One region of the Bradyrhizobium sp. ERR14 genome, then DNA from elsewhere that is predicted to be linked to it. Evidence: predicted binding sites of a transcription regulator. Region 1 holds the regulator's gene; each other region holds the start of a gene.

Region 1 (5,816 bases):
GCCAGCGACATCAGCTTGCCGTTGACCTGATAGGGCTTGAGCACGTTGTGGCGGTGCTCGCCTTCCTTGTCGCCCATCGACACCCAGGTGTCGGTGACGACACAGTCGGCGCCGCGCACGGCGGCTTCCGGATCGGTGCCGAGCATGATCGGCGCGCCGGTCGCCTTGATGAAGTCGCGCATCACTTTTTTCGGCGCGAGCTCCGGCGGCGTTGCGACATTGAGCTGGAACTTGAAGCGCTCGGCGGCGTGAGCCCAGGACGCCAGCACATTATTGTCGTCGCCGGTCCAGGCCACCGTCTTGCCCTCGATCGGGCCGCGATGCTCCTCATAGGTCATGAGATCGGCCATCACCTGGCAGGGGTGCGAGCGCCGCGTCAGGCCGTTGATGACGGGCACCGTCGCGTTGGCCGCAAGCTCCAGCAGCGCGTCATGGTTGAGGATACGGATCATGATGGCATCGACATAGCGCGACAGCACGCGCGCGGTGTCGGCGATGGTCTCACCGCGGCCGAGCTGCATCTCGGCACCGGTGAGCATGATGGGCTCGCCGCCGAGCTGACGCATCGCGACGTCGAACGACACGCGTGTCCGGGTCGACGGGCGCTCGAAGATCATTGCCAGTGTCTTGCCTTCGAGCGGCCGCACCGGCTGCTGCGCCTTCTGCTTCGCCTTCATGGCGGAGGACGCCGCGAGCATGGTCTTGAGCTCCGACAGCGGCAGCTCGTTGATATCCAGGAAGTGCTTCGGGGACTTGCTCATCAGCTTGCCGCCCGCTTGGTCTGGCTGGACGAGATCGCGGCGCAGGCGCGCTCTAACCGCCCGACGCTGTCCTCGATCTCGGCTTCGGTCACGATCAGCGGTGGCAGGAAACGCACGACATTGTCGCCGGCCCCGACCGTGAGCAGTTTTTCATTGCGCAGCGCCGCGACGAGATCGCCGGAGGGCACCACGGCCTTGATGCCGATCAGGAGGCCCTCGCCGCGCACTTCGCTGACGACATCGCCATGACGGTCGATCACGGCGGCGAGCTTCTGCTTCAGCAGCAGCGACATCTTCTGCACGTGGTCGAAGAAGCCGGGCTTGAGCATGACGTCGAGCACCGCATTGGCCGCGGAGATCGCCAGCGGATTGCCGCCGAAGGTCGAGCCATGCGAGCCGGGCCCCATGCCGGCTGCCGCATCCGCGGTCGCCAGCACAGCGCCGATCGGGAAGCCGCCGCCGAGCGCCTTTGCCAGCGACATCACGTCAGGCGTGACGCCGGTGCGCCGATAGGCGAACAGATCGCCGCTGCGGCCCATGCCGGTCTGCACCTCGTCGAAGGCGAGCAGCAGGCCCTTCTCGTCGCAGAGCTGGCGCAACGCCTTGAGGAAGGTCGGCGTTGCCGAGCGCACGCCGCCCTCGCCCTGGATCGGCTCGATCAGGATGCCGGCGGTGTGCGGGCCGATCGCCTTCTTGACGGCCTCGATATCGCCATGCGGCACCTGGTCGAAGCCTTCCATGGGCGGACCGAAGCCTTCGAGATATTTTGCAGAGCCGGTCGCGGCCAGCGTTGCCAGCGTGCGGCCGTGGAAGGCGCCTTCGAAGGTGATGATGCGATAACGTTCCGGATGCCCCTTGGAGAAGTGATGATGGCGGACCAGCTTGATCACACCTTCCAGCGCTTCGGCGCCCGAATTGCAGAAGAACACGAAGTCGGCAAAGCTTTCGTTGCAAAGCCGGCTCGCGAGCTTCTCGCCGTCCGGGCTCTGGAACAGGTTCGACATGTGCGAGAGCTTGGTCGCCTGCTCCTGCAGCGCCTTGATCAGATGCGGGTGGCAATGGCCGAGCGCATTCACTGCCACGCCCGAGGTGAAATCGAGATAGCGATCGCCATTGGTCGCGATCAGCCAGCAGCCTTCGCCGCGCTCGAAGCCGAGGTCGGCTCTGGCGAAAACGGGGAGCAAATGCGGCGCTGCGCTGTTAGTCATGATGTCACTTGAATGTTGCGGACGGTGTGACGCGTGCATTGCGCAACGCACCATCGACCGGCCCGGAAAACGAAACGTGCCGCCTTTTAAGGGCGGCACGCGGGACTATCTTATGCTTGGCAAGACGGGTGTCAATGCCGCCCGGAAAGCCTCAGGAAACGCTGAATCCGTAGTCTTGCGGTGCCGATTTTGCGGGTTTTCACCACGGAACATGTGGAAGCGAGTCGGCGGACTCTTGCGCGGGAGTCACGCCATATTGTAGCGTTTGGATTGTCAGATACGACATCTCGTGCAGCGGTTCTGATCCCAAGAGTCCTCTTGTACCGGCGTAAACGTTCGGGCGTCAGTCACGCGCCCGGCGAGCCTTAAGGGATTCTGACGGCACGGGTTTTTGAAGGCTTAGGCAATCGCTGCGAGGCCCCAGGATGGCTGGCGCGTAGCGAGGGAAAGGGTGCAATGACGGTTTTGACCTGGTCCGACGATCGCGTCGAGCAGCTGAAAAAGCTCTGGGAGGCCGGACTTTCGGCCAGCCAGATCGCAGCTGAGCTCGGCAATGTGACCCGCAATGCCGTGATCGGCAAAGTGCACAGGCTGGGTCTGTCCGGCCGCGCCAAGAGCCCTTCATCGGCAGCGCCCCGGCCGCGCAAGGCGCGTCCCGCGCAGCACATGATGCGGGTGACCCGCCCCATCGCGCGCGGCAACACCGCGCTGGCGCAGGCCTTCGAGGTCGAGGTGGAGGCTGAACCCGTCACCTACGACAACGTGGTGCCGATGGGCCAGCGGCTGTCGCTGCTTGAGCTGAACGAGGCGACCTGCCACTGGCCGGTCGGCGATCCCTCGAGCCCGGATTTCTTCTTCTGCGGCGGCAAGGCACTGTCCGGCCTGCCCTACTGCGCCCAGCACTCGCGCGTGGCGTATCAGCCGGCGGCGGATCGCCGGCGCGCGCCGGCGAAGCCGGGTCCGCGCTGAGTTCGCGGAATTCTCTGATCGCCAAGACGGCAGCCGTCACACGATGACGGCTCAACCAACTCGGTGTCATCCCCGCGAACGCGGGGATCCATAACCACAAGGCGCAGTTGTCGCGCGAGATGGTCACTCCGGGTATTCGCCAAACCACTGCCTGTGGTTATGGGTCCCTGCTTTCGCAGGGACGACGCCGGAGAATGCGGCGGCAGCCCGCCAAAGCCAACGCCAGCAAACCTTACGTCTGCTCCGCCTTCGCGAAGCGGTCGTCGAGCGCGTAGCCGGCGCCGCGGACGGTGCGGATCGGGTCCTGCTCGCGGCCGAGATTGAGCAGCTTGCGCAAGCGGCCGATATGGACGTCGACAGTGCGCTCGTCGATGTAGATGTCGCGACCCCAGACGCTGTCGAGCAGCTGCTCGCGCGAGAACACGCGGCCGGGATGCTCCAGGAAGAACTCCAGCAGGCGATATTCGGTCGGGCCGAGATCGATCGGCCGGCCCGAGCGCGCCACGCGGCGCTTGTCGCGGTCGAGCTCGATGTCGCCATAGGCCAGCACCGTCGCGAGCCGCTCAGGACTGGCGCGCCGCAGCAGGCCCTTCACGCGCGCCAAAAGCTCCGGCACCGAGAACGGCTTGACGATGTAGTCGTCGGCGCCGGTCGCAAGTCCCCGCACCCGCTCGCTCTCCTCGCCGCGCGCGGTGAGCATGATGATCGGGAGCTGCTTGGTGTCGGGCCGGGTGCGCAGGCGGCGGCACAGCTCGATGCCCGACAGGCCCGGCAGCATCCAGTCGAGCACGATCAGGTCCGGGATGTGCTCCTTGAGGCGGGTGTCGGCGTCGTCGCCGCGCATGACCGTCTCGACGTCATAGCCGTCGCCTTCGAGGTTGTAGCGAAGCAGCTCGGTTAGAGCTTCCTCGTCCTCAACCACCATAATGCGTGCGCCCATCGGGTCGTCGCTCCTTCAAGTCTTCAGGTATTCGGGACCGTCGTGGCGAAGGTGGTCATGTCGCCCTTCGGCCGCTTGTCGGTGATCGCCTGGCCTTCGATCATGTAGAACACGGTCTCGGCGATGTTGGTGGCGTGGTCGCCGATCCGCTCGATGTTCTTGGCGCAGAACATCAGATGGATGCAGAACGAGATGTTGCGCGGATCCTCCATCATGTAGGTGAGGAGCTCGCGGAACAGCGAGGTGCAGATCGCGTCGACCTCCTCGTCGCCCTTCCACACCGCCATCGCCGCCGGCAGGTCATGCGCGGCATAGGCGTCCAGCACCGACTTGACCTGCTGCTGCACGAGGTCGGTCATGTGCTCCAGGCCGCGGAACAGCTTCAGCGGATGGAAGTCGGTCTCCAGCGCGGCGACGCGCTTGCCCATGTTCTTGGCGAGATCGCCGATGCGCTCGAGGTCGGTCGCAACGCGCATGGCGCCGACGATCTCGCGCAGATCCACCGCCATCGGCTGCCGGCGGGCGATGGTGAGCACCGCGCGTTCCTCGATGCGCTTCTGCAGCGCGTCGAGCTCGGCGTCGATGGTGACGACGCGCTGGCCGAGCGCGACGTCGCGGCGGATCAGCGCGTCGACGGAATCGACGATCATGCGCTCGGCGATGCCGCCCATCTCGGCGACCAGGCGGGTGAGCTCCTGGAGGTCGGTGTCGAAAGCCTTTGCGGTATGTTCAGTACCCATGTCGCGTCTCCTCAGCCGAACCGGCCGGTGATGTAATCCTGCGTGCGCCGGTCGCTCGGCGACGTGAAGATCTTGCTGGTGTCGTCGAACTCGATCAGCTCGCCGAGATACATGAAGGCGGTCTTGTCGGAGACGCGCGCCGCCTGCTGCATGTTGTGGGTGACGATCGCGATCGTGTAGTTCTCGGACAGTTCCTGGATCAGCTCCTCGACCTTGGCGGTCGAGATCGGATCGAGCGCCGAGCAGGGCTCGTCGAACAAAATCACTTCAGGACGCACCGCGACGGTGCGGGCGATGCACAGGCGCTGCTGCTGGCCGCCGGAGAGCGACAGGCCGGAGGCGTTGAGCTTGTCCTTGACCTCGTTCCACAGCGCGCCGCCGCGCAGTGCCTTCTCGACGCGGTCGTCCATCTCGGACTTCGAGATCTTCTCGTAGAGGCGGATGCCGAAGGCGATGTTCTCGTAGATCGTCATCGGGAACGGCGTCGGCTTCTGGAACACCATGCCGACCCGGGCGCGCAGCAGATTGAGGTCGAGCCTGGGGTCGAGGACGTTGGTCTGGTCCAGCATGAGCTGGCCGGTGGCGCGCTGGCCCGGATAGAGGTCGTACATCCGGTTGAAGATGCGCAGCAGGGTCGACTTGCCGCAGCCCGACGGGCCGATGAAGGCCGTGACCCGGTTGGCACCCAGCGTCAGGTTGATGTTCTTCAGCGCATGGTGCTCGCCGTAATAGAAATTGAGATTGCGCACCGTCACCTTGGCCGGGGCTTCCGGCAGCGGCTGCGAGGCCAGATGAGCGTTGGAACTCATGGATACGGACAGGTCGGTCATTTTGCAGTCCTCTCGGCGCCGAGGATGCGCGCGCCAATGTTCAGGGCAAGCACGGTGAGCGTGATCAGCAGCGCGCCGCTCCAGGCGAGCTGCTTCCAATAGGCGTAGGGGCTCTGGACGAAGTTGTTGATGGTAACCGGCAGGTTGGCCATCGTCTTGTTCAGGCCGAGGCTGAAGAACTGGTTCGACAGCGCGGTGAAGAGCAGCGGCGCGGTCTCGCCGGCGACGCGGGCGGTGGCGAGCAGCACGCCGGTGATGAGGCCCGACCGGGCCGCACGATAGGCGATACGCTTGATCACCAGCGAGCGCGGCAGGCCGAGCGCCGAGGCCGCCTCGCGCAGGGGATTCGGCACCAGCAGCAGCATGTC
Region 2 (5,816 bases), on a different contig from region 1:
AACATGGCTTCGGTCGGCGGCAATCTGATGCAGCGAACGCGTTGCGCCTATTTCTATGATACGACCACCCCTTGTAACAAGCGAGAGCCCGGCAGCGGCTGCTCGGCGATCGACGGTCTCAACCGCAACCACGCGATCCTAGGCGCCAGCAATTCCTGCATCGCGACCAACCCATCCGACATGAGCGTGGCGCTGGCCGCGCTCGGCGCGCTGGTGCACATCGCAGGCCCCACCGGTGAGCGCACCATCGCGCTGACAGATTTCCATCGGCTTCCAGGCGACAAACCTCACGTCGATACCAATCTCAGCACCGGCGAGATCATCACCGCGATCGGGCTGCCGCCGCGCGGCTTTGCCCGGAACTACAGCTATCTGAAGATCCGTGACCGGCTGTCGTACGCCTTTGCCTTGGTCTCGGTCGCGGCTGCGCTCGAACTGGAGGGCAACGCAATCAGCGAAGCGCGCCTGGCACTCGGCGGTGTGGCTCACAAGCCGTGGCGCAGGCTCGAAGCTGAAGCGGCGTTGCGCGGCCAGGCGGCAACGCCGGATCATTTTGGACGCGCTGCCGATCTGCTGCTGCAGGGAGCGGTCGCTGGTTCGCACAACGGCTTCAAGCTCGAACTCGCACGCCGGGCCGTCGTGCGTACGCTGATGCAGGCCGCAAGCGGCACACCACAGTCACAAGCTCACAAGAAGATCGCGTGAGGGACCGATGAACGGCTATGTCGGAACACCAACGTCCCGCGTCGATGGCCGGGCCAAAGTCACTGGCGCCGCCAAATATGCCGGCGAATTCGCGGCAGACGGCCTCCTCCATGGCTTCATCGTCGATGCCACGGTTCCGCGCGGGCGCATCGCTCGGCTCGACACCAGCGACGCGCTGAAGGTGAAGGGCGTGGTCGACGTGCTCACGCATACGCATCGCGTGGCCCTCGCCGACAAGGATGAGGCCTGGAAGGACGAGGTGGCGCCGGAGAAGGGTTCACCCTTCCGCCCGCTTTACGACGACAGGGTCAAGTTCAACGGTCAGCCAATCGCGCTCGTCATCGCGGAGGACTGGGAAACTGCCAAATTCGCGGCAACGCGCGTGCGTGTCGAATACGAGCAGGAGGCGTTTGCGACCGATCTCGAAACCGAACGCGGCACATCCGCCAAGGTGGACCAGCCGCACAAGCCGCGCGGCGACGCCGCAGCGGCGCTGGCTGGGGCAGCGGTTCGCCATGAGGCCGACTACGTCCTCCCGACCGAGCACCACAACCCGATGGAGCTCTATGCGACGACAGCGGTCTGGGACGGCAGCGGCAGCCTCACGGTCTACGACAAGACGCAGGGCGTCCAGAACGTCCATAAATATCTCTGCGGCGTGTTCGACATGAAGCCGGAGGACATCCGCGTGGTCTCGCCCTATGTCGGCGGCGCCTTCGGCTCCGGCCTGCGGCCGCAGCACCAGGTGGTGCTGGCAACGCTTGCCGCCCTCGCGCTGAAGCGATCCGTTCGTGTCGTATTGACGCGGCAGCAGATGTATGGGCTCGGCTACCGGCCGATGACCATCCAGCGCGTCGCGCTCGGCGCAAAGTCGGACGGCACGCTCGATGCGGTCACGCACGAAGCCATTGCCGTCACCTCGCGCTACGAGGATTTCTCACGCAATGACACCGGCTGGGCGCAGCAGCTCTACAAGAGCCCCAACAGTCGCCTCTCCCACAAGCTCGTCCACCTGGACGTCCCCACCCCCTGCGACATGCGTGCGCCGGGCGCGGCAACGGGCGTCTGCGCACTCGAATGCGCCATGGACGAGCTGGCCGTCGCACTCAAGCTCGATCCGATCGAGCTGCGCCTGAAGTGCTACTCGGATCGCGACCAGAGCGAAGACCTGCCCTTCACCAGCAAGCAGCTGCGCGAATGTTACGCCCGTGGCGCGGAAGCCTTCGGCTGGGCTCGCCGCAATCCCGCGCCGCGTGCGATGCGCGATGGCAAGGACCTGGTCGGCTGGGGCATGGCGACAGGGGTGTGGGAGGCGCTGCAGATGCCGGTCGCCGTGCGCATCGTGCTGACCGCCAACGGCCACGCCGAGGTATCCTGCGCCGCGTCCGATATCGGCACCGGCACCTACACCATCATGGCGCAGGTCGCGGCCGACGCCCTCGGGCTGCCGATCGGGAATATCGACGTGAAGCTTGCCGATTCAACCCTGCCCCAAGCGCCCGTCGAGGGCGGCTCCTGGATGGCCGCTTCGAGCGCACATGCGGTCTTGGGAGCGGCCGAGGACATTCGCCAGGAGCTCGCGCGTCTGGCCAAGGCGATACCTGACTCGCCACTTGGCGGCCTCAATGCATCGGAAATGGTTCTTGTTGACGGCACGATTTCCAAGGCCGGCGACAAGAGCCGCGCTGTCTCGATCGCCGATGTGATGCGTCACGGCAAGCTCGAGCGGATCGAGAAGCAGAAGCTCAACCAGTTCGCGGAGGACAAGTCGCACGCCCGCAACACGCATTCGGCTGTCTTCGCCGAGGTGAAGGTCGACGAGGAACTCGGCGTCATTCGGGTCACGCGAGTCGTGAGCGCCGTCGCGGCCGGGCGGATCCTGAATACCAAGACAGGCCGCAGCCAGATCATGGGCAGCGTGGTCTGGGGGATCGGAATGGCGCTGCACGAGGAGACGGTCATGGACCACCGCTTCGGCCGCATCATGAACGCGAACATCGCCGAGTACCACATCCCGGTGAATGCCGATATTCACGACATCGACGTCATCTTCGTCGACGAGCCGGACGACCGAATCAACAAGCTCGGCGTCAAGGGTCTCGGCGAGATCGGCATCGTGGGCGTGCCTGCGGCAATCGCGAACGCCGTCTATCATGCCATCGGCAAGCGTGTCCGGCACTTCCCGATCACGCTGGACAAGCTGCTCGGCTGACCTGCCTTGTCATCCGAGCCATGCCTGGATCGGGTCAGTGTCATCCAGCTGTCATCGAATGTGTCGATGAGCTGTGTCTCTGGCACATTCAGGACCCGACATGGACTATTTCAAGCGCTTCAACTTCCTGTTCGCCGCACCAATGTTCGACGCCGACGATCTCGAAGGCGTCCGCTTCAACCAGATCATCGAGGAGATCCAGCGCTCCGGCTTCGAGGTGGTCCGGGCGCGCAAGCTCGAGGATGCCGAGATGGCGGTGCAGACCGACGCCGCGATCGGCTGCATGGTGGTGGACTGGGGCAAGAAGGGCCTGGAGGGCAAGACCTCGGCGCTGATCAATTTGATGCGCCGCCGCGGCCTCGATTTCCCGATCATCCTCCTTATCCGGCGCAAGCGCTTCGAGGACCTGCCGGTCGAGGTGCTCGATTTCATCGACGGCTATGTCTTCCTGTCCGAGGAGACGCCGACCTTCATTGCCAAGAATCTGATCAGCCGGCTCAAGCAATATGCCGAAACGTTGAAGACGCCGTTCTTTGGCGCGCTGGTCGACTATGCCGAGGAAGGCAACCAGCTCTGGACCTGCCCGGGGCACAATGGCGGCGTATTCTACAACCGCAGCCCGATCGGCCGGGTCTTCGTCGAGCATCTCGGCGAATCCGTGTTCCGCGACGACCTCGACAATTCCGTGCTCGATCTCGGCGACCTCCTCACCCACGAGGGGCCGGCGCTGAAGGCGCAAAAGGAAGCCGCGCAGATTTTTGGCGCGGAGAAGACCTATTTCGTGCTCAACGGCACCTCGACCTCGAACAAGGTCGCGCTCGGCGCACTCGTCACCGACGGCGACCTCGTCCTGTTCGACCGCAACAACCACAAGGCCGCCCATCACGGCGCCCTGATGATCAACGGCGGCGTCCCGGTTTACGTGCCGACCATCCGCAACGCCTGGGGCCTGATCGGCCCAATGCGCTGGGACGTGCTGGACGAGAAGACCTTGCGCGAGGCGATCCGCAATCACCCGCTGGTCACGGACAAGGAGGCCTGGCGCAAGGAGCGGCCGTTCCGCGTCGCCGTCGTCGAACAGTGCACCTATGATGGGACGATCCACAGCGCCGAGATGATCCTGAAGCGCATCGGCCATCTGTGCGAGTACATCCTGTTCGACGAAGCCTGGGCCGGCTTCATGAAATTCCACCCGCTCTATGCCGGCCGTTTCGCCATGGGGCTGGCGAACCTTCCGCCGGAAGCACCGGGCATCATCGCGACGCAATCGACCCACAAGCAGCTGGCCAGCTTCTCGCAGGCCTCCCAGATCCACATCAAGGACCGCCACATCCGCGGCCAGAAGCGACGCGTCGAGCACCGCCGCTTCAACGAAAGCTTCATGCAGCACGCCTCCACGTCACCCTTCTATCCGCTGTTTGCCTCGCTCGACGTCGGTGCGCAGATGATGAAGGGCCGCTCGGGCGAAGTGCTGTGGGACGACACGATTCGCCTCGGCATCGAGCTGCGCAAGAAGATCCGCGCGATGCGCAGGGAGTTCGAAGAGAAGGAGCAGAATCCGGACCGGCGCTGGTTCTTCGAACCCTTCGTTCCCGACCGCGTCGCCATTCCCGATGTCGGCCGCCCGGGCGCCGTCCACAACGTCGCCTGGGAAACCCTCTCCACCGATGAGCTCGCCACCAACGCCGCGCTGTGGCAGCTCTCGCCCGATACCAACTGGCACGGCTTCCCCGGCATGGCCGAGGGGTTTGCCATGACAGATCCGAACAAGCTGACGCTGCTCACCCCCGGCTTCGACCGCTCAGGCGCCTATGCCGAGCACGGCATCCCCGCCCCCGTCGTGGCGCAATATTTGCGCGAGAACCGCATCGTCCCCGAGAAGAACGACCTCAACTCCCTGCTCTTCCTGCTGACCCCCGGCGTCGAGGCGAGCAAGGCCGGCACGCTGATCTCCGGCCTTGTCGCCTTCAAGAAGCTCCACGATGACAACGCGCTGCTGGCCGACGTCATTCCAGAATTCTACCAGCGGCGGCAGGCACGCTATGCCGGCGTGCGCTTACGCGACCTCTGCGGCGAGATGCACCGTTTCTTCCGCACCGCCGACGTCAGCGCGCTTCAGGCCCGGCAGTTCATGCCTGAGCACATGCCTGAGATCGCGATGTCGCCTCGCGATGCCGCGCGCTATCTGTTCAAGAACGATGTCGACTATTTGCCGATCGAGGCCATCGCGGGCCGCATCGCGACCACGCCCTTCGTGGTCTATCCGCCCGGCATCGCCACCATCGTGCCCGGCGAGCGGCTGACGGAACGGGCCAAGCCCATGGTCGATTATCTCAAGATGTTCGAAACCTGCTTCAACACGTTTCCGGGTTTCGACGTCGAGATCCAGGGCGTCTACAAGGAGATCGATGCCCAGGGGCGCATCGGGCTCTATACTTACGTCGTTGCCGAGTAGGTGCGAATGAACGAAACAGCTGCGCGCGCGAGTGACGAACCCGTCCTGGTCAGACCGTCACGCGACAGCGATGTCGAGGCGATGCTGGCGATCTACCGCCATCACGTCCGCAACGGCGTGGCGCGCGACATCGAAGGAACCGGCGCGCCCGAGCCGGACGATCTGCGCGACCGGCGCAAGAACCTCAGGCAGACCCGCCTGCCGCATCTGGTCGCGACCTTTCGCGGCGAGGTGGTCGGCTATGCCTATGCGGTGCTGTTCCGCAAGCGCCCGGCCTATCGCTACACGGCCAAGCACTCGATCTACGTCCACCACGAGCAGCTCGGCCGCGGGGTCGGACGGCTGCTGCTGCACGAGTTGATCGATGCTTGTGCGGCGGCCGGCTTCCGCCAGATGATCGGCTATATCGACGCCGACAACACGCCCTCGCTGGCGCTGCACGAG
Region 3 (5,816 bases), on a different contig from region 1:
GAACAGCCTCTGGCGGAACAGCGACAGCGGCAGCATCGGCTGCGCCGCGCGGCTCTCGCGCCAGATGAAGAGCGCGGCGAGACCTGCGCCACCGACAAAGGCTGCGATCACGGCCGGATGATCCCACCCGAGCGCACCGCCTTCGATGATGGCGCCCGCCAGCGCCCCCAATGCGCCGATCGCGGCAAGCTGGCCGGGCAGATCGATCTCCCGCGAGCGGGCCCGCGTGGTTTCGCTGGCGTAGCGCCAGCTCAGCCACAGGCCGGCGAGCCCGATCGGCAGATTGACCAGGAAAATCGCGCGCCAGCCGACCAGCGTGATCAGCGCACCGCCGACAAAGGGGCCCGCGGTGAGCGCAAGGCTCGCGCCGGCAGCCCAGACCGCGACGGCACGGCCGCGCGCTCGCTCGTCCGGATAGGCATGATTGAGCAGCGCGAGGGAATTCGGCACCAGGATCGCCGCCGCCAGCCCCTGCACCAGCCGCGCCGCGATCAGCACGGCGGCATTGGGCGACAGCGCGCAGGCGAACGAGGCCGCGGTGAAGATGGCGAACCCCGCCATAAAGACGCGCTTGGCGCCGATGCGGTCGCCGAGCGCGCCTGCCGTCAGGATGAAGGCGGCAAACGCGATGGTGTAGGCGCTGACCACCCATTGCAGTTCGGCGACACCGCCGCCGAGCGTCCGGCCCATCGCATGGAGCGCGGTGTTGACGATGGTGACGTCGAGCTGCACCACGCCGTAGCCGAGGCTCATCGCGGCCAGCGTGAGCGAGGTCGCAAGAGGCGAAGCGGCGCGCGACGCGCCGGTCCTGTCCTGAAAGATTTCATGTTTGATGGTGGTGGCTCGCATGCTGCACCTCGATTGCAGCCCCATGCGAAATATACGCTCTCATTGCGCAGTCATGTTTCGATAATGGACGAAGGATGGATGCTGCGAGCACTCGCCTTACAAGCGGTGTCGTGACCGACGCATGCGGGGATTCCAGTACGCCGCGGCTTCTCCGTATCCCATTATTGACTCTGGAATACTGGATCGCCCGCCCCTGTGCGCAATCGCGCACTAGGCGGGCGATGACAGAGCATATGTGGCGAGAGCGCCGCACGGATAGCCGCGCGGCGCGCCCGTCGCTTTACCTTCATCAGCTCGCCGCGCGCAGATTGACCTTGCTCTCGGCGAGCGTGGTCAGCTTTTTGTCGGTCGCCTTCTCCTCCTCAAGCGTCTTGGCGAGCACGGTCGCGCAGTCATTGCGGCCGAGCTGCTTGGCCCAGGCGATCAAGCTGCCGTAGCGTACGATCTCGTAATGTTCGGCGGCCTGCGCCGCGTTGATCAGGGCGGCATCGAGCACCGCCTTGTCGGCGACCTCGCCGGCGGTCTCGTCGGCCTCCTCAATGAGGCCGTCGATCGCCGGACAATCGACCGCCTTCACGGGGACGCCGTGCATCTTGAACACTTCTTCGAGCCGCGCGACGTGCTGCTTGGTTTCTTCAAGGTGCGTCAAAAAGCCCTGCTTCAGCTGCGGATCGGTGGCCTTACTGGCCATCTTCGGCAGCGCCTTGGTCAGCTGCTGCTCGGCGTAATAGATGTCCTGGAGCTGGTGCACGAACAGGTCGTTCATGGTCTTGATGTCTTTTGTGAACAGTCCCATCGTTCCGTCCTCTTCGGTTTTGTGGAACACGAAGGCAGCGGCTTGCACGAAAAGCCGCTTATTCCGCCATGTTCGGTTGCTGATGGGGCCCAACGGACACGCGGCATCGACGTTCCAAAAAGACCCGGATGGCTTGCGCTGGAACAATGCGAACGGCAGCGGCATCTGAAATGGTGTCGGCATACGAAACGCGCGGGCCGAGCCGGTTTCACGACTCATATGCTTAACGCGCCGCAGATGTGAACCGCGTATGACAAAAGTGACCGGTCCGACGCAGAACCAATTGTTGTCAAGGGCTGCACAAGCCGGTGTTTTTGCCTTAAATGAGCTGGATCATGCCCCGCGATCGATGCCTGCTTTTGGCCGTGATCGTACCCGACTGGCCAATGTCTGGCCTGGTCGGTCTTGCCCCCCGCCGGGAGGATGAATGCACGGACTGCTGCCCGCGCTGCAACGCGGCTTCAAGAGATGGATCGGCTGGCGACGGCTTGGAGTAGCCGCGAGCGTCTTCATCATCGCCTTCGCGATCACCTCGCTGGTGCAAACCCTCAAGGGCATCGATACCGGGGTCATCCTGACCGCGTTAACCGAGATTCCCCGCGGGAGCATCGGGCTGGCGGCGATCTGCGTGTTCTTTGCGTTCTGTACGCTGACCTTCTACGATTTTTTTGCACTGCGAACGATCGGCAAGAAGCACGTGCCGTACCGCATTGCGGCGCTCTCCAGCTTCACGTCCTATTCGATCGGCCACAACATCGGCGCCACGGTCTTCACCGGCGGCGCGATCCGCTTCCGGATCTATTCGGACTACGGGCTGAACGCGATCGACGTCGCCAAGATCTGCTTCCTGTCGGGCCTGACCTTCTGGCTCGGTAACATCTTCGTGCTCTCGATCGGCATGGCGATCCATCCGGATGCGGCGTCCTCGATGGATCAGCTCCCCTCCTCGATCAATCGGCTGATCGCGCTCGGCGGCCTCGCCTCGATCGGTGCCTATCTGGTCTGGCTCTGCATGGGCGAGAAGCGGCGCGAGCTCGGCCAGAAGGGCTGGAAGGTGGTGCTGCCGTCGGCGCCGCTGACGCTGGTCCAGATCCTGATCGGGGTGGTCGATCTCGGCTTCTGCGCCACGGCGATGTACCTGCTGATGCCGGCCAATCCGCCGATCGACTTCATGTCGCTGGCGGTGGTGTTCATCCTGGCGACGCTGCTCGGCTTCGCCAGCCATGCCCCCGGCTCGATCGGCGTGTTCGATGCCGCCATGCTGCTGGCGCTGCCCGAATTCGGCCGCGAGCAACTTCTGGCGACGCTGCTGGTGTTCCGCCTTCTCTATTTCGTGATCCCGTTCGGCCTCGCCATCTCGATCATGGGCACGCGCGAGCTCTGGATGAACGTGGTCGAGCCCTGGCAGGAGCGGCGGCGGCTGGCGGAGGCCTGCGCGCAGGCCAATCTGCCCAAGCAGGTGACGCCGATGGAGCGCGAGCGGATACTGCGCCAGGCCAACAAGCGGTAGGCCACGATCTGGACCCGGCGGGGTTGCGGGCGGCGGAGCAATGCTCTCTTATTTCCGCCTCAACTTTGCCGTTGAAGACGCGGGCCATGATCCCTGTATTCCTTCGTACCCTTTCCGCAGGCGCCCTGTTGCTTGCCGGGATTCTGACGGCCATGCCGCCCGAGCGCGCTAGCGCTCAGGACACCGGCGCCCTGCAGATCAATTGGGAGGTGCGTAACCGCTTCCGGCTGTTCCGCGAGGAGCGCGACTTCCTGCTCCATGTCGAGAACGCCCGCAACCGCAGCATCCTGGCCGCCGAGCAATCGCTGGAGCTCCAGAGCGAAGGCCGCGGCTGGGCCCGCAACATGGTCAACCGGCTCTGCATCGACCTCCAGGGCCGGGTCAACCAGCCCTGCACCCGCGACAACACCAAGGAAAACTACCTCACCCCGATCGATCACCCCGTCACCGTCCGCCTCGTTGGCGCGGTGCCGGTCGGCGCCACCTGCGCCTGGTCGTTCGACGACGGCGACGGGCCACAACAATCGACCTTCGACTGCGCCGAGCCGATCAATTTGCGCGTCCGCTACGGCAAGCAGACGGTCGCGACCGTCGACGTCTCCTCCGGCTCCGATCCGACCCAGCGCGTCCAGACCGAGATCCAGGTCCGCGACATCTTCGTCGCCGGCCTCGGGGACAGCATCGCCTCCGGCGAAGGCAATCCGGACCGGCCGCTGGCGCTGTCGGACGAAGGGTTTTGCTTCCGCTCCTATCTGGGCACCGCCGGCGCGCAGTACTACCGGCCGAGCCGCCACGGCTTCAAAGGCGGCCGCGCCTGCGAGGCGCCGGACACGCTGGCCAACTGGCAGCGCTACAGCGCGCTCTGGTTCAACTCGCCCTGCCACCGCTCGCTCTACAGCTACCAGACGCGCACCGCCCTCGCACTCGCGGTGCGCTACACCCACATCGCAGTGACCTACCTGCCGCTCGCCTGCACCGGTGCCAGCATCGGCGACGGCCTGCTCGGCTCGCAGCGCGCCCGCGAATGCCCGCCCGGCAAGACCGGTGTCTGCAACACCAGCGTGAACGCGCAAGTCGCCGAATTGCGCGAGGCGCTCACCGCCGCGAAGAAGCGCCAGCCCGACCGCACGCTCGACCTCGTGCTGCTCTCTGTCGGCGCCAACGACGTCTATTTCTCCGGTCTCGTTGCCGACGTGATCGTCGAGACCGCGACCGAGCGCGCGCTGTTCCGCCGCTCCGGCGTGATGGCGAGCGTCGACGATTCCCGCGATGCGCTGGCGCGCGAACTGCCGCAGAACTTCGTCAAGCTGCGCGAGGCGCTCAAGCCGCTGGTCGGCGGCGACCTCTCGCATGTCGTCTATGTCTCCTACGCCAACCCCGCGCTCGCCGACGGCGGCGTGCCCTGCCGCGGCGGCCGGGCCGGCTTCGACATCCATCCGGCCTTCAACGCCGATCCGCAGCGTCTTGCCCGCGTCTCGACCTTCGTCGACACCGAGTTCTTGCCGCAGCTGAAGGGGCTCGCCACCTGCACCCGCGGCGCGCTGTGCCGCGATCCAGAAGCCGACCGCATGACCTTCGTCGATGCGCATCAGGCGGCGTTCGCCGATCACGGCTTCTGCGCCCATTCCGGCAACGACCCCGAATTCGACCGCAGCTGCTTTGCCGAGAACGGCCAGAGCTTCAATCCAGACATCGTGAGCGCGGCGAGCCAGCCGATGCTGTGCGGCCGCGGCGCCTCGGAATACCGCGCCTATTTGCCCCGCGCGCGCTGGATCCGTGACGCCAATGACAGCTATTTTGCCGCGATGACCTATCCGCAGGGATTGCCGGCGGCGAGCCAGCCGACCGACATTCACGACGCCACCTGGGGCGTGCTCTCCGCCGTTTATGGCGGCGCGGTGCATCCGAGCGCGGAAGGGCATGCGGCGATGGCGGATGCGGCGCTGCCGGCCGCGAGCGCCGTGCTCGGGCTCGATGCCGTGCCGCCGGGCGTCACGCGCGGATTTCTGCCGCAGCTGTTGCCGAGCGCAAAGCAGTAGCGCGCGCGAAGACTCCTTTTTGCGAGTCGTAGCCCGGATGAGCGCAGCGACATCCGGAGCCATCTCCCCGCATATCGCTTCGCTCATGCGGGCTACGCGCAACGTCCACGCACCTCGGTGTCGCAGCCCGGCTTGACCGGGCGATCCAGTACGACGCGACGGCAGTCTTGAATCGAGGCTGCGGCGTACTGGATTCCCCGCCTTCGCGCGGAACGACAGCGGAGTGCTTGGTGCTCGCACATTCACTCCGCGCCAGCATCGTTCCCCGCTACCTGCCGTTTCATCAATCCAAAAACGGTATCGATCGATACCCCCTTGAGCTTGGACACTTTGCCGCGCGCGCCTCTAGGAGTCGGATCGAGGAAACATTTCGACTTGAGGAGGCGCCTGATGAGCGCAGTGGTGTCCGCAGCGGACGTGAGAAGGTCTCGCGTCAGGCTGTTCATCGTGACCATGTTGTTCCTGGTCACCACCGTCAATTATGCCGACCGCGCCACGCTGTCGATCGCAGGCCCCGCGCTGTCCAAGGAGCTGCATCTCGATCCCGTCGCCATGGGCTGGATCTTCTCGGCGTTCGGCTGGTCCTATGTCGCGGCGCAGGTCCCGGGCGGCTGGCTGCTCG
Region 4 (5,816 bases), 170 kb from region 1:
GGCTGCCGTGATGACCGGCGGCCTGGTGGCTCTCGCAATAGTCGGTGTCCGAGCACACGAACATCCGTCCGCCCTTGTCGTCGGTGACGATCTCGTCGAGATAGGAATTCTCCGCGCCGCACAGCGCGCAGGGCGCGTTGAAGCGATAGGGCTCGAACGGATGATCCTCGAAATCGAGCGACACCACCTTCGTGTAAGGCGGGATCGCATAGATGCGCTTCTCGCGGCCGGCGCCGAACAATTGCAACGCCGGGCAATTGTCCATCTTGGGATTGTCGAATTTCGGCGTCGGCGACGGATCCATCACGTAGCGCGCATTGACCTTGACCGGGTAGGCGTAGGCGGTGGCGATGTGGCCGAAGCGGGCGATGTCCTCATAGAGCTTCACATGCATCAGGCCGTATTCGGCCAGCGCATGCATCCGCCGCGTCTCGGTCTCGCGCGGCTCGAGGAAACGCAGCGGCTCCGGGATCGGCACCTGATAGACCAGCACCTGGTTTGCGTGCAGCGTCGCCTCGGGGATGCGGTGGCGGGTCTGGATCACCGTCGCTTCGTCAGTTGCGGTCGTCGTGGCAACGCCCGCGGTCTTGGCGAAGAATTTCCGGATCGAGATCGCGTTGGTGGTGTCGTCGGAGCCCTGGTCGATCACCTTCAGCACGTCGGCGGGACCGAGGATCGCGGCGGTGACCTGCACGCCGCCGGTGCCCCAGCCATAGGGCATCGGCATCTCTCGGCTGGCGAACGGCACCTGATAACCGGGGATCGCGATCGCTTTCAGGATCGCGCGGCGGATCATCCGCTTGGTCTGCTCGTCGAGATAGGCGAAGTTGTAGGCGGGCGCGTTCATTCCGCGGCCTCCTTCATGGCATCAGGCGTCTGGGCATCGGCGAACTCTTTGCGCAGCTTGCGGAGCAGGCCGAGCTCGGACTGAAAGTCGACATAGTGCGGCAGCTTCAAATGCTCGACGAAGCCGGTCGCCTGGACGTTGTCCGAATGCGACATCACGAATTCTTCATCTTGCGCGGGGGCGAGTGCCTCCTCGCCGAGCTCGCGGGCACGCAGCGCGCGGTCGACCAGGGCCATCGACATGGTCTTGCGCTCGCTCTGGCCGAAGGCGAGGCCATAGCCGCGGGTGAAGCACGGCGCTTCCGTCGCGGAGCCCTTGAACTGGTTGACCATCTGGCACTCGGTGAGTTCGATCGAGCCGAGCGGCACGGCGAAGCCGACGTCTTCCGCCGAAAATTCCACCTCGACCTCGCCGAAGCGGATCTCGCCGGCGAAGGGATGGTTGCGGCCATAGCCGCGCTGGGTGGAATAGCCCATCGCCAGCAAAAATCCTTCATCACCACGTGCGAGATTCTGCAGGCGCAAATCACGGTCCGCAGGAAAGTTCAGCGGCTCGCGGGTGAGATCGCCGACGCTGGCGCCGTCCTCGGCCTGCGGAGAGGATTCGATCAGTCCGTCGCGGCCGAGGATGTCGGTCACGCGCGGCGTCGGCGCCGTCGAGGCTTCCGCCGTTGCCGGCGCCTCCGGCACGAAGCCTTCGGCGAGCGCGGGATCGAGCAGGCGATGGGTGTAGTCGAAGGTCGGCCCGAGGATCTGGCCGCCGGGAATGTCCTTGAAGGTCGAGGACACCCGCCGCTGCACGCGCATCGCGCCGGTGTCGACCGGCTCGCTCGCGCCGAAACGCGGCATCGTGGCGCGGAAGGCGCGAACCAGGAAGATCGCCTCGATCAAATCGCCGCGCGCCTGCTTGATCGCGAGGGCCGCGAGCTCGCGGTCATAGAGCGAGCCTTCGCTCATGACGCGGTCCACGGCGAGGCCAAGCTGCTCCGAGATCTGGTCGAGCGTGACCTCCGGAACGCCTTGGTCGCCGCGCCGCTTGTCTGCGAGCAGGCGATGGGCGTTCTCGATGGCGCGTTCGCCGCCTTTGACTGCGACATACATGCTTCTAGCTTCCCTTGCTCACGATTCGCGTGGTGCGGGGGATCGCGACCACGGCGTCATCGGCCACCAGCACCACATCGATGCCGCGCGGAAACAGCGCCTCGTTGATGTGCATACGCTCGAACAGATCGAACGGCTTGATCGACGCATTGAGCATGGCGGCGCCGTCGATGCCGGGGCCGCGCAGCTCGAAGCTCCGTCCGGAGTCGAGGCTATCGACCTGCAGGATCACCGTGGTGGACCGATCCGGATATTCGCTGGTTCCGAGCGCGAAGCGTTCGAGCGGCGGCAGCGCACCGCCGTCGCTGATCAGCGCAAAACTCGCGATCGAGGAATCCTGCACCACGGGCGCGCCGGTGTGAAACTTCAGCCATTTCACCACGTTCGGGCTCTCCGCCAGCCGCGCGTCGAGCCAGAGCGGCGTGTCGTGGTCGAACAGCGTCAGCGCGATCGCGGCCGTGCCGCGCATCATCCTGTCGGGCGCGCCCGCCCCCGGTACGATGCGCTGGACCGAGCCCGGCCGCGCCATCGCGTCCATGACCGAGCGAAAGGTCGATTGCGCCGACAGCACCTTGTCGGCGAAGCCCGGCGGCAGTTCCGCAATCGTGGTCATGATCTCACCCCTCACCGCGCACCATGGTGTAGAAATCAACCTTCGTCGCAGCGGTCTCGGCCGCCGCCTGCGCGCGGCCAGCCATAAGCTGCTCACGCAACGGGGCGATAACGTCCCGCTCCACCACTCCGCCAAAATCCCTCGACTGCACCAGGGCGTCGCACAAAGCGATCAGCCGCGCTTTCTCGCCGTCGCGCCCGAGCGTGTAGCCGAATCCGACCTCGCCGCTCGCAAGCCGCACCGCGGCGCGCGACACCGTGGCTTCACCGAGATTGAACGGCGCGCCGTCGCCGCCGACCCGGCCGCGCAGCATGACGAGACCGTTTTCGGGCGCGCGCAGATCCTGATGTGCCGGGAGCGCCAAGTTGCGGAGGCGGGCGGCGATCTCGCCCGCCTCCGCGTGCGCCAGCACGGCCATGGCGGCCTGGCGCTGGGCTTGCTGGTTGTTGTGCAGGGTCACCTGATCCACCGAACCTTTGACAGAACTTGCCGCGCTGAAGTTGTCTATGATAATAGACAACTTCATACGGGAGCGCCATGACTGTTTCGTGACAAAGCTGTGATTTCTGGGCTAGGCTGGCCGGCGATATGAGCATGCAAGACACTGCGTCGTCCGGCGTCGCGCTATGGCGCCTCGTTGCCGACGGCATCGAGCGCGGCATCGCCGACGGCCGCTTTGCGGCCGGCGACAAATTGCCGGGCGAGATGGAGATCGCCGAAACCTATCGGGTGAACCGCCACACCGTGCGGCGCGCGCTGGCAGCGCTTGCCGAGCGCGGCCTGGTGCGCGCCGAGCGCGGCAGCGGAACTTATGTCGAAGCGCAGAAGCTCGCTTATCCCCTGCGCTCGCGCACGCGCTTCTCCGAGATCGTCGGCGCCGGTGGCCGCGAGCCGCGCGGTCAGTTGATCGAGGCGACCGACGATGTCGCGACCCGCGAGCTGGCGCGTGAGCTCGGATTGAAGGCCGGCGCGCCCTTGGTGCGGATCGAGGCGATTCGCCTTGCCGACCGCACGCCGATCTGCGTCTCCACCACATGGCTGTCGGCGGAATTGTTTCCCGGCGCCGGTGCCGTGTTCGCGGCGACGCGCTCGATGACGAAGCTCCTGGAGCATTACGGGGTGCGGGACTACCGCCGCGGCGCGACCCGGATTACCGCCGGCATCGTCGACGCAACCGATGCGGCCCGGCTCGATCTCGCGCTCGGACGGCCGATCCTCGTGGTCGATGCCACCGACCACGATCTTGACGGCAAGCCGCTGATGACCAAGCATTCGCGCTTTGCCGCGGAACGGGTGGAGTTTCTGGTGGAGTCGTAGGGGATTCTCTCTCCGCGAGTCCGGAATCGTAGGGTGGGCAAAGGCGCACTTCGCGCCGTGCCCACGATCCTTCTCGATCGTTAAAAATCGTGGGCACGCTGCGCTTTGCCCACCCTACGGCACTTTTGATCAGGCCACGGCCCTGCGCCCAATGATCGCAAAGCGCAGCTTGCCCGAGATGAAATCGATCGCGGCGACCGCGACCAGGATCATCAGGATCAGGAACGACACCTTCTGCCATTCCAGCACGCGGATCTGCTCGGCGAGCTGCAGGCCGATGCCGCCGGCGCCGACGATGCCGATGATGGTGGCCGAGCGGGTGTTGGATTCGATGAAATAGAGCACCTGCCCGGCGATCACGGGCAGCACCTGCGGCAACAGCCCGAAGCGGATCTCGTGCAGCGGACTGCCGCCGGAGGCGCGGATGCCCTCGACCTGCTTCTGGTCGGCGCCCTCGATCGCCTCCGAGAACAGCTTTCCGAAGGCGCCGAAATCCGACACCGCAATGGCGAGCACGCCGGCGAACGGGCCGAGCCCGACGACGTTGATCCACACCAGCGCCCAGATCAGCGTGTCGACACCGCGGATCGAATCCAGGACGCGGCGGACAGGAAAGCGCAACAGCTTCGACGGCACCACGTTGCGCGCGGCGAGCAGGCTGACCGGAAGCGCGAATACCGCGGCCAGCGTCGTGCCGAGCAGCGCGATCGACAGCGTCTCGCCGAGCGCCTTCAGATAGATCGGCAGTGAGGAGCCGGGATCGGGCGGGATCATCATCAAGGTGATCCAGCCGAGCTGGCTGAGACCTGCGAAGAAGCGCGACGGCGAGAAGTCGAGATCGACCAGGCCGTAAACGAGGATCGCGAACGCCGCGACGATCATCGCGGGTGTGGCAAGCCGCGCCGAGGCCGGCCGGTCGAACACGTCCGGATAGCGCGCGCGAAGCTCTCGCGTGTCGACCGCTTGCCGCCTCGTCACGTCCGCGCCTCCTTGCCGAACAGGCGGCCGCGCAGCCAACCGGTGCTGATGTCGATGATGAAGACGGTGACGATGATGGTCAGCAGGATCGCGCTGACGTCCGAATAGTAGAATTTGCGGATCGCGACGACGAGTTCCTGGCCGATGCCGCCGGCACCGACGAAGCCCATCACGGAGGCTTCGCGGACGTTGATCTCGAAGCGCAGCAGCGCGTAGCTCGCATAACCCGCGGTCACCTGCGGCACGACGGCGAACCGCATGCAGGACAGCCAGCTCGCGCCGGTCGAGCGGATGCCTTCGACCGGCTTCATGTCGGCGTTCTCGACGATTTCCGAGAACAGCTTTCCGAGCGCGCCGGTGGAGTGGATCGCGATCGCGAGCACACCCGCCATCGGTCCGAGCCCGAAGGCGATCACGAAGATCAGCGCGAAGACGATGCCCGGAACGGTGCGGGCGAACTCGAGCAGGCGCCGCACGACGAAGCGCAGCCAGGGGGCGGGCGAGGTGTTTTCAGCCGCGAAGAAGTTCAGGCAAAATGCCAAGGTCGCGCCGATCAGCGTGCCGACATAGGAGATCAGCAGCGTCTCGCCGAGCATTTTCAGCCATTTGCGCCAGCCCCAGAGCCATTCGCCGACATCGGTCCAGACGCGCTGGCCGTTGTCGAGCGTGAGGATGCGATCGAAATAGCTGATGAAATTACCGAAATAGGTGAAGAGCGTGCGCAGATTCACCTCCGCGCCGATTCCCGCGAGAGCCAGCGCGGCGGCGAAGACCGCGATCCCCAACAGCAGGCGGAGCCGCCTGCGCCCGACCGCCTGGCGATAAGCGGCGTTGAGCACGGCAAGCTGCTGCTCGGGGAGGATCGAAACCGCTGTTGTCATCGGCCTGAGCTAAGTTCCGTCAAAGAAAGAGCCGGGTCCAAGGACCCGGCTCCAGTTGCATCGCCCTGAGATCAGGACGC

Evidence for each region. Region 1 encodes PhoB, which activates phosphate uptake and scavenging genes when phosphate is short. Its sites were predicted from a motif close to TGTCATNNANCTGTCAT; they were not measured.
Region 2: a site for PhoB is predicted at 2,956-2,972, ahead of GGD62_RS06495 (Orn/Lys/Arg decarboxylase N-terminal domain-containing protein). Genes of this name have one in related genera too.
Region 3: a site for PhoB is predicted at 1,885-1,901, ahead of GGD62_RS08005 (YbhN family protein). Genes of this name have one in related genera too.
Region 4: a site for PhoB is predicted at 3,098-3,114, ahead of phnF (phosphonate metabolism transcriptional regulator PhnF). Genes of this name have one in related genera too.

What each region holds. Positions count from the first base shown of each region.
Region 1 is NZ_JACIHD010000009.1:36,843-42,658, reverse strand. Features, by position in the region: gene argF (ornithine carbamoyltransferase) at 1-761, opposite strand, end outside; gene GGD62_RS24115 (aspartate aminotransferase family protein) at 761-1,969, opposite strand; gene GGD62_RS24110 (GcrA family cell cycle regulator) at 2,426-2,938, shown strand; gene phoB (phosphate regulon transcriptional regulator PhoB) at 3,171-3,878, opposite strand; gene phoU (phosphate signaling complex protein PhoU) at 3,902-4,618, opposite strand; gene pstB (phosphate ABC transporter ATP-binding protein PstB) at 4,630-5,448, opposite strand; gene pstA (phosphate ABC transporter permease PstA) at 5,445-5,816, opposite strand, start outside.
Region 2 is NZ_JACIHD010000002.1:24,512-30,327, forward strand. Features, by position in the region: gene GGD62_RS06485 (xanthine dehydrogenase family protein subunit M) at 1-705, shown strand, start outside; gene GGD62_RS06490 (xanthine dehydrogenase family protein molybdopterin-binding subunit) at 713-2,917, shown strand; gene GGD62_RS06495 (Orn/Lys/Arg decarboxylase N-terminal domain-containing protein) at 3,018-5,372, shown strand; gene GGD62_RS06500 (GNAT family N-acetyltransferase) at 5,379-5,816, shown strand, end outside.
Region 3 is NZ_JACIHD010000002.1:367,994-373,809, forward strand. Features, by position in the region: gene GGD62_RS07995 (MFS transporter) at 1-849, opposite strand, end outside; gene GGD62_RS08000 (ferritin-like domain-containing protein) at 1,139-1,645, opposite strand; gene GGD62_RS08005 (YbhN family protein) at 2,073-3,155, shown strand; gene GGD62_RS08010 (hypothetical protein) at 3,242-5,194, shown strand; gene GGD62_RS08015 (MFS transporter) at 5,585-5,816, shown strand, end outside.
Region 4 is NZ_JACIHD010000009.1:202,793-208,608, reverse strand. Features, by position in the region: gene GGD62_RS24925 (alpha-D-ribose 1-methylphosphonate 5-phosphate C-P-lyase PhnJ) at 1-847, opposite strand, end outside; gene GGD62_RS24920 (carbon-phosphorus lyase complex subunit PhnI) at 844-1,947, opposite strand; gene phnH (phosphonate C-P lyase system protein PhnH) at 1,952-2,560, opposite strand; gene phnG (phosphonate C-P lyase system protein PhnG) at 2,565-3,029, opposite strand; gene phnF (phosphonate metabolism transcriptional regulator PhnF) at 3,149-3,877, shown strand; gene phnE (phosphonate ABC transporter, permease protein PhnE) at 4,007-4,855, opposite strand; gene phnE (phosphonate ABC transporter, permease protein PhnE) at 4,852-5,736, opposite strand; gene phnD (phosphonate ABC transporter substrate-binding protein) at 5,808-5,816, opposite strand, start outside.